DNA from 2 places in the Streptomyces sp. FXJ1.172 genome. Region 2 is predicted to be linked to the other one. Evidence: riboswitches for the same ligand, from Rfam matches in the RefSeq annotation. Region 2 holds a riboswitch; the other holds the start of a gene.
What was found. Region 2 has a riboswitch for magnesium ahead of A6P39_RS05565 (magnesium transporter MgtE N-terminal domain-containing protein). Riboswitches for the same ligand answer to the same signal wherever they lie in the genome.
Positions count from the first base shown of each region.

Region 1: it holds a riboswitch for magnesium, as region 2 does, so the genes downstream of both, A6P39_RS01175 (magnesium transporter MgtE N-terminal domain-containing protein) here and A6P39_RS05565 (magnesium transporter MgtE N-terminal domain-containing protein) in region 2, are expected to answer to the same signal.

Region 1 is NZ_CP119133.2:213,788-219,672, reverse strand. Features, by position in the region: gene A6P39_RS01175 (magnesium transporter MgtE N-terminal domain-containing protein) at 1-1,278, opposite strand, end outside; M-box (ykoK) riboswitch at 1,625-1,796, opposite strand; M-box (ykoK) riboswitch at 2,404-2,586, shown strand; gene A6P39_RS01170 (NRAMP family divalent metal transporter) at 2,897-4,537, shown strand; gene A6P39_RS01165 (MgtC/SapB family protein) at 4,572-5,318, shown strand; gene A6P39_RS01160 (hypothetical protein) at 5,406-5,852, shown strand.
Region 2 is NZ_CP119133.2:1,153,400-1,159,284, forward strand. Features, by position in the region: gene A6P39_RS05560 (NRAMP family divalent metal transporter) at 1-1,182, opposite strand, end outside; gene A6P39_RS05565 (magnesium transporter MgtE N-terminal domain-containing protein) at 1,179-2,525, opposite strand; M-box (ykoK) riboswitch at 2,862-3,033, opposite strand; gene A6P39_RS05570 (SAM-dependent methyltransferase) at 3,273-4,088, shown strand; gene A6P39_RS05575 (bifunctional nitrate reductase/sulfite reductase flavoprotein subunit alpha) at 4,168-5,885, opposite strand, start outside.

The DNA.
Region 1 (5,885 bases), 940 kb from region 2:
GAGGATCCGGCCGAGGGGCCGGTCGGTGTCGTCGACCACCAGAAGTGAGGTGGCGCGGGAGTCGACCAGTTGGTCGGCGGCCTCGCCGAGGGGGGTGTCGGGGCGGACGGTGGCTGGCGGGCCGAACTGGGATCGCCAGGTCACCAGGTCGGCCATCGGGGTGGTGTCCTCGGCGACGGCCAGGTCGAACAGGGGGAGGTCACACAGCAGCCGGCCGTTGTCGTCCACGACAGCGATCGCGTCGATCTCGGTGCGGTGCTCGGCCTGTTCGGCCAGCTGTGCCCGCACTTTGGCGACGGTCTCGTCCGGGCGGGAGGTGATCAGCAGGGTGGTCATGGCGCCGCCTGCGGTGCCCTCGCGGTGGGTCAGCAGCCGTCGCAGCTCCGCGGCCTCGCCGCTCGGCATGCGGGACAGCAGGGCCTCGCGCTCCTCGCGGGTGAGGTCGCGCAGGGCGTCGGTGGCCTCGTCGGGCTCCATCTCGTCCACCAGGCGGGCGGCGTGCTCCGGCTGGGCCTCACGTAGCAGATTCTCCAGCTCGTGCGGTTCCATTTCCTCCAGCGCGTCGGCGGCCTGCTCCGGCTCCAGCCAGCCCAGCAGCTGCTGGCGTTCGTTGCGGCCGAGGTCTTCGAGGATGTCGGCGAGTTCGGCGGGGCGCAGCCGCTGCAGCGCGGCGCGGGAGGCGCGCAGCCGCACCTCCGGCGGCCCCTCGGTGGCCTGCTCGGCGAACGGCGCCACCGCCTGCCAGTCCAGTACCCGATCCGGGGTCGGCCGGGCCTGCCAGCGGCGCGGGCCGAGCCGGCGCAGCAGGGTCGGCAGGGAGACATCCACGCCGACCAGCACGACCTGGCCGACCAGGGGCGCGAGGTACAGGTCGGCGGCCCGGGTGACCTGGACGCCGTCCACGTCGACGAGCTGGTGGTCGAGGATGTCCTTGGCCAGCAGCACCTCGCCGGGGCGGCGGGAGAAGTCGCGCAGGTCGACGCGGGCGGTGCGCAGCTGTACGTGGCCTGCCTGCACCTTGCCGATGGCCTCCGCGGCCAGGAACGTCTGTCGGCGGCCGATGCGCAGGATCAGCCCGGTGACCGGCGGATACGGCTCCGTGCCGTAGAGCCGGGCGACCACGTCGACGACGCGGCCGACCTCCTCGCCCGCCTGATTGGTGGCCGAGCCGCCGATCAGCCCGGCCAGCGAGACCAGGGAGGTGCGCACCGCCTTGGTAGCGGTGACACGGCGTTCGAGGTGGACCCGGCGGTCGCGGAACCGAGCCGTGCTGGACATGAGCAGAGTGTGGACAGCCAAGATGAACACCCCCTCGCCCCGTCATGACGGGGCAGCGGGCGGCCCTCTGCAGCGCTCTTCCTCCCCGGACCGGCCGGTGGCAGGCACGCCAGGGCATACGCCGGCACGTGGCCTGTCGAAACTGGTGAGCAGGACGGGCCACCGGCTGCGGACCGGATGAGTCAGTGAGGAACGAGCTACCGTGGGCCGCGGAAGGACGGCGCGGACAACACGAAGAGGGGCCGACTATGGCCCGGACTACTGTCCATGTCGCCTCCTCCCGGTCACAGCCGCGCGCAGGGCGTCGCGGTCTTGCGGCAAGGGACAGCCGGGCACGTTCGACCGCGGCACACCCCAACTCGTCAGAGCTCTGGCACTCCACGGGGTGATCCCCGTAAGGGAAGCCACTTGGGGTCACCCCTTAGGCCGGGGAGACCTGTCCTGAACCTGGGCGTCTCTCGACGTCGTCGGGTCAGTGGCCTGTGTCCGTGAAGACGCCTCACCGAACGAGGTGTCTGTTCAAACCGCATAAAGACTACGCCCGCGTCCGCCCGCCTCCCTAATCCATGACCGGTCCTTGACCGAGGGCTGTCGAAGACAGGCCGTCACCGGCGTTGTCCGCCACGGTCACCTGTCACCGGAGTGTCCTGGCGAGAACCTGGCCGCCACCCACCCATGCACGACGGCGACGGGCAGGCGCCCGTCCGCGGCGATGATGTCCTCGGGTATGCCCGTGATCCGGCGGCGAGCGCGGCTCTGCGCAGGCCGGCGGTGCGGGTGGCGAGCCCGGCACGAAACGCGTCCGCGGAGCCCGCGGTCAGTTTCGGGGCGTCCTCGGCCAGCTGCCGGGCGGCATGGCGCACAGCGCGGCGCGCGTACCGGATGTCGAGGTCGCTCACGCCGCCGTAGTCCCCCCTTCCTCCGACGAGGCACGTGTCGTCCAAGTGCCACTGTAGATCGCGCACGGTCGGCCCTGACCGGCAAAGGAAGCACGCATACTCGCTGAAGCACGCATCCTCGCTGGGGCATCAGCACTTCGTGAGAATGCGGTCAGTGTGCCGTCAAGGCTCCGTAAATCGGGTGAGCGGCACCCCCGGCGCGGGCGTAGCCTTGTGGAGGTTTGAAGAGGCACCTCGTTCGGTGAGGCGTCTTCACGGACACAGGCCACTGACCCCACGACGTCGAGAGACGCCCAGGTTCAGGACACCTCTCCCCGGCCTAAGGGGTGAGGCCAAGTGGCTTCCCACCCGGTTCAACGGCTGGGATTACGCCGTGGAGTGCCAAAGCTCTGACGAGTTGGGGTGAGCCGCCCTCTGGGCTGGCCGCTCCTTGCCGAGTCGATGACGACGCCCATCGGTGGGCGTCTCCGGCCGGAAGGAGGCGAGAGACATGGAATGCAGTAGTCCGGGCCGAAGTAGGCCCCGCACCCGCTTGTCCTCGCATTCTTCCGGCACGCGGTAACCACCACCCTCCCCGCGCGGCACCTCGGTCGCGCCACATCCACGGGCATGCCTGTCGCCCGCTGGTGATGCTGTCCTGCGCGCATTCGGCGTGCAGGGGTGATGGCTGCCGCGTGCCCCCGACCTCCCCCGGACCGGGGGACCAGGGAGGCACCACCATGACCGACACCACCGTGACCACGGTCGCCGCACCCCGCGCGGCGGTACTCGACGACGCGCACATCGGCGACATCCACGGCGCGCTGGGCACCATCCGCCTGGACGACCACGGCGAGCGCCGCGGCCTGTCGGCGAAGCTGAAGACGCTGCTGGCGATCGTCGGCCCCGGCCTGATCGTGATGGTCGGCGACAACGACGCCGGCGCGTTCGCCACCTACGGCCAGGCCGGCCAGAACTACGGCACCCACCTGCTGTGGACCCTGCTCCTGCTGGTGCCCGTGCTCTACATCAACCAGGAGATGGTGCTCCGCCTCGGCGCGGTCACCGGTGTCGGCCATGCCCGGCTGATCCTGGAGCGGTTCGGAAAGTTCTGGGGCGCGTTCAGCGTCATCGACCTGTTCCTGCTGAACGCGCTCACTCTGGTGACCGAGTTCATCGGGATCACGCTGTCCGCCGGCTATCTGGGTCTGCCCAAGGCGGCGGCGGTGGTGCTGGCCGCCGTGATCATCATCGCGTCGGCGTTCACCGGATCCTTCCGCCGCTTCGAGCGGGTGGCGATGACGCTGTGCGCGGCCTCGCTGCTGCTGGTGCCGATCTACTTCATGGTCCACCCGCACGCCTCGCAGATGGCCGCCGGCTTCATCACCCCGAATCTGCCGGGTGGCTCCGGGCAACTGTCCACGGTGATGCTGCTGATCATCGGCATCGTCGGGACCACGGTCGCCCCCTGGCAGCTGTTCTTCCAGCAGTCGTACGTGATCGACAAGCGGATCACCCCGCGGTTCATGCGCTACGAGAAGGCCGACCTGTGGATCGGCATCGTCATCGTGGTCATCGGCGCTGCCGCGATGATGGGCTTCACGGCTGCCGCGTTCTCGGGGACGCACGGCTTCGGCCAGTTCACCGACACCGCCGGGGTCGCGCAGGGCCTTGAGACCAAGGCGGGCAAGCTGGCCGGGGTGTTGTTCGCGATCGCGCTGCTGGACGCCTCGATCATCGGCGCGTTCGCCGTCTCGCTGTCGACCGCGTACGCGATCGGTGACGTGCTGGGCATGAAGCACTCCCTGCACCGGGGGGTGGGCGGCGCGAAGGGTTTCTATGCCGTCTACGCCGGGCTCGTGGCCGCCGCGGCCACGATCGTGCTGATCCCGGGCTCGCCGCTGGGCCTGCTGACCGAGGGCGTGCAGACCCTCGCCGGTGTGCTGCTGCCGTCCGCGAGCGTGTTCCTTCTGCTGCTGTGCAACGACAAGCAGGTCCTCGGCCCGTGGGTGAACGGCCCGAAGACCAACGCCTTCACCGCCGCCGTGGTGGGGGTGCTGGTCATGCTGTCGGTGATCCTGACCGCCTCGGTCCTGTTCCCGGACATCAGCGCGGACGTGATCGTCGACATCATGGCCGCCTGCGGGGTCGCAGGGGTGCTCGCCGCCGGGTATGCCTTCACCCGGCGCCGTACGGCCACTAAGGATGACCCGATCGACCGCACCGGCCGGGACGCCTGGCGGATGCCGCCGCTGGAGAGCCTCGCCCCAGCCGTGATGTCCAGCGGCAAGAAAATCGGCATGGGCGCGCTGCGCACCTACCTGCTGGTCTCCATGATTCTCGTGGTCATCAAGATCGTGCAGGTCGCGGTCAGCCAGTAAGTCACCAACCACCGCACCTTGAAGGAGGTGTGCCATGCACGCCCTGACCACGATGGACTTCCTGATCCGGCTTGCCACCGGTGCGGCCTGCGGCGCGTTGATCGGCGTGGAGCGGCAGTGGCGGGCGCGCATGGCGGGTCTGCGTACCAACGCCCTGGTCGCCACGGGCGCCACGCTGTTCGTGCTGTACAGCGTGGCGGTGGGCGACGGGGGCAGCCCGACGCGGGTGGCCTCCTACGTCGTGTCCGGGATCGGCTTCCTGGGCGGCGGGGTGATCCTGCGCGACGGCGCCGGCGTGCGCGGCCTGAACACGGCCGCCACCCTGTGGTGCTCGGCGGCGGTCGGCGTGCTGGCCGCCTCCGGACGGCTCGCGCTGGCCGCGCTCGGCACGCTGACGGTGCTCGGCATCCACGTGCTGCTGCGCCCGGCCGGACGCCTGCTGGACCGTGCGCCGGCCGCCGGCAGCGACCCGGACGACCACGTGCGGGCCAGCGTGCACCTGCGCTGCGAGCGCGGGTCCGAGACCCACATCCGGGCCCTGCTCGCCCAGGCCCTGACCGCCTCCGGGCTGACTGCGACGGGGCTGCGGGCCCGCCGTGAGGGCGAGGACACCACCAGCGTGCGTGCCGCCGTCACTATCAGCGGCGACGTGGCTGCCGCGCTGGAGCAGGTCATCTCCCGCCTCTCACTGGAGCCGGGGGTGCACGACCTGCACTGGCACGTGGACGACGAGGACGAAGACGAGCGGGCGCCCCGGGCAGGGCAGCGGGTGCTGGCCTGACCCCCCCCGAGCAGAGGGCCTGACGGCCCCAGGACAGCAGTCCGCTCGGCAGGACACGATGAAGAGGAAGACAGGGAGGTGTGCGGCATGCGGACGGTACCCCACCCCCGCACCGGGGAGGGCGCGGCGTTCCTCGGCGTGCTCACGCTCGTCGTACTGGAGACGGTCGCGGTCAACACCGCCCCCACCCGCGACAAGCCGGTGGTCGGCGGAGTGCTGCTGGGTGCCGCGACCGCGGCGTTCTTCCTGATCGCGGCCCTGTGGCACCACCATCGACAGGCCGAACAACGCGCCCGCAGGGTCATGCCGGATCACCTGGGAGACGGGTTGTTCACCGCCCGGTCCCTGGAGGGCTTCCCGATGGAGGCCGTCCGGCCCTTCCTGCTCGGCCCGGACGCCCCGAGCCTGAACACCCTGTACACGGCGTGGCTCCTCGCCACCCACGGCCATGACTCGGCGTGGATCGCACACCACCTCGACCTGCCCCCCGAGGTGATCCATCTGCTGACCGACGCCGCCCGCCAGCGCCACTGACCCCCGCCGTGCTCTCCTGACCGTTCACTGCCT
Region 2 (5,885 bases):
GGCCGGGCCGAGGACCGAGCGGCGGTTGGTCAGGACCAGGAGGTAGACCAGCACGATGGGGCTGATCAGACCCTGGAGGACCTGGGTGCCGATGAGCAGCTGGATGACGTCGACCGGGGTCATCGCGACCGTGGCGCCCAGCACGATCTGGGCGGTGAACAGGCCCAGGAAGAGGGGGGCGTCACGGAAGCTGCGGGAGACGGAGCGTTCCACGCCGGCGGCCTCTCCTATGGCGTAGCTGGCCGAGAGCGGGACGACGGCGCCGGCCAGGGCGGAGGCCCCGAGCAGGCCGAGCGCGAACAGCAGCTCCGCGTTGCGGCCTGCGACCGGCTTGAGGGCCTCGGCGGCCTGGGCGGCGGAGTCCAGCGGGCCGGTGCCGCCGATGGCCGAGGCCGTGGCGATGATGATGGTCAGGCTGATGACACAGGCGAAGACGGCGCCGAGGATGGCGTCGGCACGGATGAGCGGGTAGTCGGCGGGCTTGGCGCCCCGGTCCACGACGCCCGCGGCGGCGTAGAACTGCATGTACGGGCTGACCGTCGTACCGATCAACGCGACCGCGAGCAGGATGAAGCTCTTGTTCGGCTCGATGTGCGGGACGACGAGGTGGTGGCCGACCGCGCCCCAGTCGGGGTGGCCGAGGATCATCGCGATCGGGTAGGCGAAGAAGGCCAGCGACATGATCAGGAAGATGCGTTCGGCCCAGTGGTAGGAGCCGAACAGGACCAGTGCCCACAGCAGGACCGCGGCAGGCGGGATGACCGCCCACTTCGGCACGCCGAGCAGTTCGAAGGCGGCGCCGATGCCCGCGAACTCGGACACGACGAGGCCGGTGTTGGCGAGCAGCAGGCAGGAGACGGCGAGCGCGGTCAGGCGCAGGCTGAACTGTTCGCGGATCAGGGCGCCGAGGCCCTTGCCCGTGTGAGCACCGAGGCGTACGGCCATCTCCTGCACCATCACCAGGGCGATGGTGACCAGCACCATGAAGAACAGGGTGCCGTAGGTGAACTGGGAGCCCGCCGAGGCGTAGGTGGCGATGCCGGCGGCGTCGTTGCCGGCGTTCGCGGCGACCAGTCCGGGTCCGGCGACCGCCGCGATCATGGTGAGGCGCCGCCAGCCGGTCCGGCGGGCGGGCGCGGGGGCCTGCGGTGCCGCGGTGGCGGTGTCGAGGTCGCGGGTCACTGCAGGAACCTCCGGAAGTGCAGCCGCCCGCGTTCGGGCAGCATCGCGTCGAGCAGGTCGTCGGCCAGGATCCGGCCGATCGGGCGGTCGGTGTCGTCGACCACCAGGAGTGAGGAGGCGCGGGCCGCGACCAGTTGGTCGGCGGCCTCGGAAAGGGAGGTGTCGGCGCGGACGGTGTCCGGCGGGCCGAACTGGGCGCGCCAGGCGACCAGGTCGGCGATCGGGGTCGCGTCCTCGGCCACCGCCAGGTCGAACAGCGCGATGTCGCACAGCAGCCGGTCCTCGCCGTCCACGACGGCGACGGCGTCGATCTCGGTGCGGTGCTCGGCCTGTTCGGCCAGCCGGGCGCGCACCTCGGCGACGGTCTCGTCCTGGCCGGCGGTGATCAGCAGCGTGGTCATGGCGCCGCCCGCGGTGCCCTCCCGGTGGGCCAGCAGCCGGCGCAGTTCCGCCGCCTCGCCCTTCGGCATCCGGCTGAGCAGGGCCTCACGCTCCTCGCCGGTGAGGTCGCGCAGGGCGTCGGTGGCCTCGTCGGGCTCCATCTCGTCCACCAGGCGGGCGGCGTGTTCCGGCTGGGCCTCGCGCAGCAGGTTCTGCAGCTCGGCCGGCTCCATCTCCTCCAGGGCGTCGGCGGCCTGCTCCGGTTCCAGCCAGCCCAGCAGCTGCTGGCGTTCGGCACGGCCGAGGTCTTCGAGGATGTCGGCGAGGTCGGCCGGGCGCAGCCGGTGCAGCGCCGCCCGGGAGGCGCGCAGCCGTACCTCGGCCGGGCCCTCGGTGGCCTGCTCGGCGAAGGGTGCTATGGCCTGCCAGTCCAGCACCCGCTCCGGGGTGGGGCGGGCCTGCCAGCGGCGCGGGCCGAGCCGGCGCAGCAGGGTGGGCAGCGAGACGTCGACCCCGACCAGGACGACCTGGTCGACCAGGGGTGCCAGGTACAGGTCGGCGGCGCGGGTGACCTGGACGCCGTCGACGTCGACCAGCTGATGGTCGAGCACGTCCTTGGCGAGCAGGACCTCGCCGGGGCGGCGGACGAAGTCGCGCAGGTCGACCCGGGCGGTGCGCAGCCGTATGTGGCCGGCGTGCACCTTGCCGACGGCGGTGGCCGGAAGGAAGGTGTGGCGGCGGCCGATGCGCAGGATGAGCCCGGTGACCGGCGGGTAGGAGTCGGTGCCGTAGAGCCGGGCGACGACGTCGACGACGCGGCCGACCTCGTCGCCCGACTGGTTGGTGGCCGGGCCGCCGATCAGCCCGGCGAGGGAGACCAGCGAGGTGCGGACAGCCTTGGAGGCGGTGGCGCGGCGCTCCAGATGGACCCGGCGGTCACGCAGCCGGGCCGAAGTGGACATGAGCAGAGTGTGGGCAGCCAAGATGAACACCCCCTTGCCCCGGTGTGACGGGGCGACGGGCGGCCCGTGGCAGCGCGCGTCCTCCCCGGGCCGGGGCACCGGGCACACCGGGCGCGCACAGGGCGCAGCCCGGCACACGGCCTGTCGGGCCGGGCCGGTGGCTGGGCGGGGGTCAGGGAAGGAAGGGCTGCTCCGGGCCACGGAAGGACGGCGCGGACAACACGAAGAGGGGCCGACTATGGCCCGGACTACTGTCCATGTCGCCTCCTCCCGGTCACGGCCGCGCAGAGAGTGTCGCGGTCCTGTGGCGGAGGGCAGCCGGAACCGGTTCGGTCCGGCGCACCCCTACTCGTCAGAGCTTTGGCACTCCACGGCGTGATCCCCTCGCGGGGAAGCCACCTGGGGTCACCCCTTGGGCCGGGGAGACCTGTCCTGATCCGGAGCGTCTCTCGACGGGTGGGATCAGTGGCCTGTGTCCGTGAAGACGCCTCACCGAACGAGGTGCCTTTCCTTTTCCGCACCTACGATACGCCCGCCGCGCGCCGCCTTTGCCCTGCATGACCGGCCCTTGACCTGCACACTACGGAACAGAGACAGAGTAACAACAGGGAGCTGCGCGTGGCCCCCGGCGGCCTTCCCGTCCCTGGCGGGCGACCGGAATCGCGAACTGCTTGGTGGGACACGGGTGTTCGGACGTAGGTTGTGCCGTGACCGATCCATGCCCTGGCCGAAAGATGGACTCGACTCATGACCGACCCCGTGGCGTCGCCCCAAGCAGCGATGCGCCAGAAGATCGACACGACGGTGCCGCACTCCGCCCGGATCTGGAACTACTGGCTCGGCGGCAAGGACAACTACCCCGTCGACGAGGCGGCGGGCGACGCGTACACCGCCGTCTTCCCCGGCATCGTCACGATCGCCCGCGGCAGCCGTGCCTTCCTGCGCCGCAGCATCACCCATCTGGTCGCCGAGGCGGGCATCCGGCAGTTCCTGGACATCGGCACCGGCCTGCCGACCGCGCAGAACACCCATGAGGTCGCGCAGGGGATCGCTCCCGAGACGCGGATCGTCTACGTCGACAACGACCCGATGGTCCTGGCCCACGCCCGCGCCCTGCTCTACTCGACCCCCGAGGGCGCCACCGCCTACATCGACGCCGATGTGACGGAACCGGACCGCATCCTCGCGGCCGCCGCCGACACGCTGGACCTCAGCCGCCCCACCGGACTCATCCTCAGCAACATCCTGGGCCACGTCGCCGACTACGGCCAGGCCCGCTCGATCGTCGCCCGGCTGCTGGACGCCCTGCCGTCGGGCAGCTACCTGGCCGTCAACGACGGCTCGCGCGGCATCGACCCCGTCTTCGAGCAGGCGCAGGACGCGTACAACAGCAGCGGCGCCGTGCCGTACAACCTGCGTACCGTGGACGAGATCACCGCGTTCTTCGACGGCCTCGAACTCGTCGAGCCCGGCGTCGTGTCGGTCACGCGGTGGCGTCCGGAGCCGGGTTCGTCCGCCCCGGAGATCGTCGCCGAGCACGGCGGCCTCGCCCGCAAGCCGTAACGCGGCGACAGCGCCGGCCGCCGCGCCTCCCGTACGGAGGCGCGGCGAAGCGGGCGTTGTCCGTGTGACGCCGCCCCCGTCAGTACACGTCCCGCACATAGCGCTTGTCGGCGGCGAGTTGCTTGATGTACGCGGCCGCCTCCGTCTCGTCCAGGCCACCGTGCACGGTGGCGATCTCGCGCAGGACCCGGTCGACGTCCTTGGCCATGCGGGAGGCGTCGCCGCAGACGTAGAAGTGGGCGCCGTCCTGGAGCCATGACCACAGCAGCGGGCCGTGTTCGCGCATCCGGTCCTGGACGTAGACCTTGGCGCGACGGTCGCGGGAGAAGGCGGTGTCCAGGCGGGTGAGCGTGCCCTCGCTCAGGAAGGCGGCCAGCTCCTGCTCGTAGTAGAAGTCGGTCGCCCGGTGCTGTTCGCCGAAGAACAGCCAGTTCGGGGCGCGGTGGCCGCGGGCCCGGCGGTCCTCGAGGAAGCCGATGAAGGGCGCGACGCCCGTGCCGGGGCCCACCATCACCGCCGGGGTGGCGGGGTCGGCCGGCGGGCGGAAGTGCGGCGCCCGCTGGACACGGACCGGCACCGGGGTGCCGGGCTCGGCGTCGGCGAGGAAGGGGGAGCACACGCCCTGGCGGGGGCGGCCGGCCAGGTTCTCGTAGCGGACGACGGAGACCGTCAGGGAGACCAGGTGGGGGTCGGTCAGGGGGCTGGACGATATGGAGTACAGCCGGGGTTGCAGCCGCCCCAGCACATCGGCCCACTCCTGCGCCCCGGCCCGGATGCCGAACTCGGCGACGACGTCGACGGCTTGGCGTCCCCAGGACCACTGCGCCAACTCGCCCTTGTTGTCCGGCCGGAGCAGCTTGCGCAGCTCGCGCGGGTCGCGGGTGCGGTCGGCGGCGAAGCGCAGCAGGTCGGGGGTGACCCGCGTGATGTCCAGGTGCCGTAGCAGTGCCTCGGCGAACGCCACCTCTCCGGCGCTCTTCAGCTGTACGGCCGCGTCCGCGGCGATGCCGGTGACGGCCAGCCATTCCGTCACCAGCTCCGGCTGGTTGACCGGGTGGACGGCCAGGGCGTCCCCGGCCTCGTAGACCAGGGGCATGTCGCCGTCGCGGCTGTCGAAGGTGAAGCGCCGGACCTCCTTGCCGGCGCCGGGCAGGCTCAGCAGGCGGTTGCCGGTGAGACGGGCGGTGACGGGGGCGGGACGGCCGGGCCGCGCGGAAGCAGCGGACGCCGAGGCCGCCGGGGTTGCGCGAACCGGATCAGGAGCCGGTGCGGGGGCTGTGGCGAGAGCCGGCCGGTCGGCGGGCCGCAACGCGGTGAGCACCTGGTCGAGCCAGGCCCCGGCCGCTGCCTCGTAGTCCGGTTCGCAGTCGGTGCGCGGGGCCAGCCGTGTCGCGTCCAGCTCCTCCATGCGCCGGTCCAGGCGGCGGCCGTGACCGCAGAAGTCGTCGTAGGAGGAGTCGCCGAAGGCGAGGACGGCGTAGCGCCTGCCGCTGAGGGGCGGGGCGTCGGGCGAAGCGAGGGCGTCCCAGAACCCGGCCCCGTTGTCCGGGGCGTCGCCGTCCCCGAACGTGCTCGTGATCAGCAGCAGATCGGCGTCGGACGGCAGCGCCGCGGGATCCGCGTCCGCCATGGGGAGAAGGGCGGCGGGATGCCCGTCGGTGGTGAGCCGCTCCGCCACGGCGCCCGCGAAGTCCTCGGCGTTCCCGGTCTGCGACGCCCAGAGGATGAGGACCTGACGGCGGGGGGTGTCCGCGGTCGGGGCCGGCGACTGCGGGGAACCCCCCGCGCCCAGCGTGG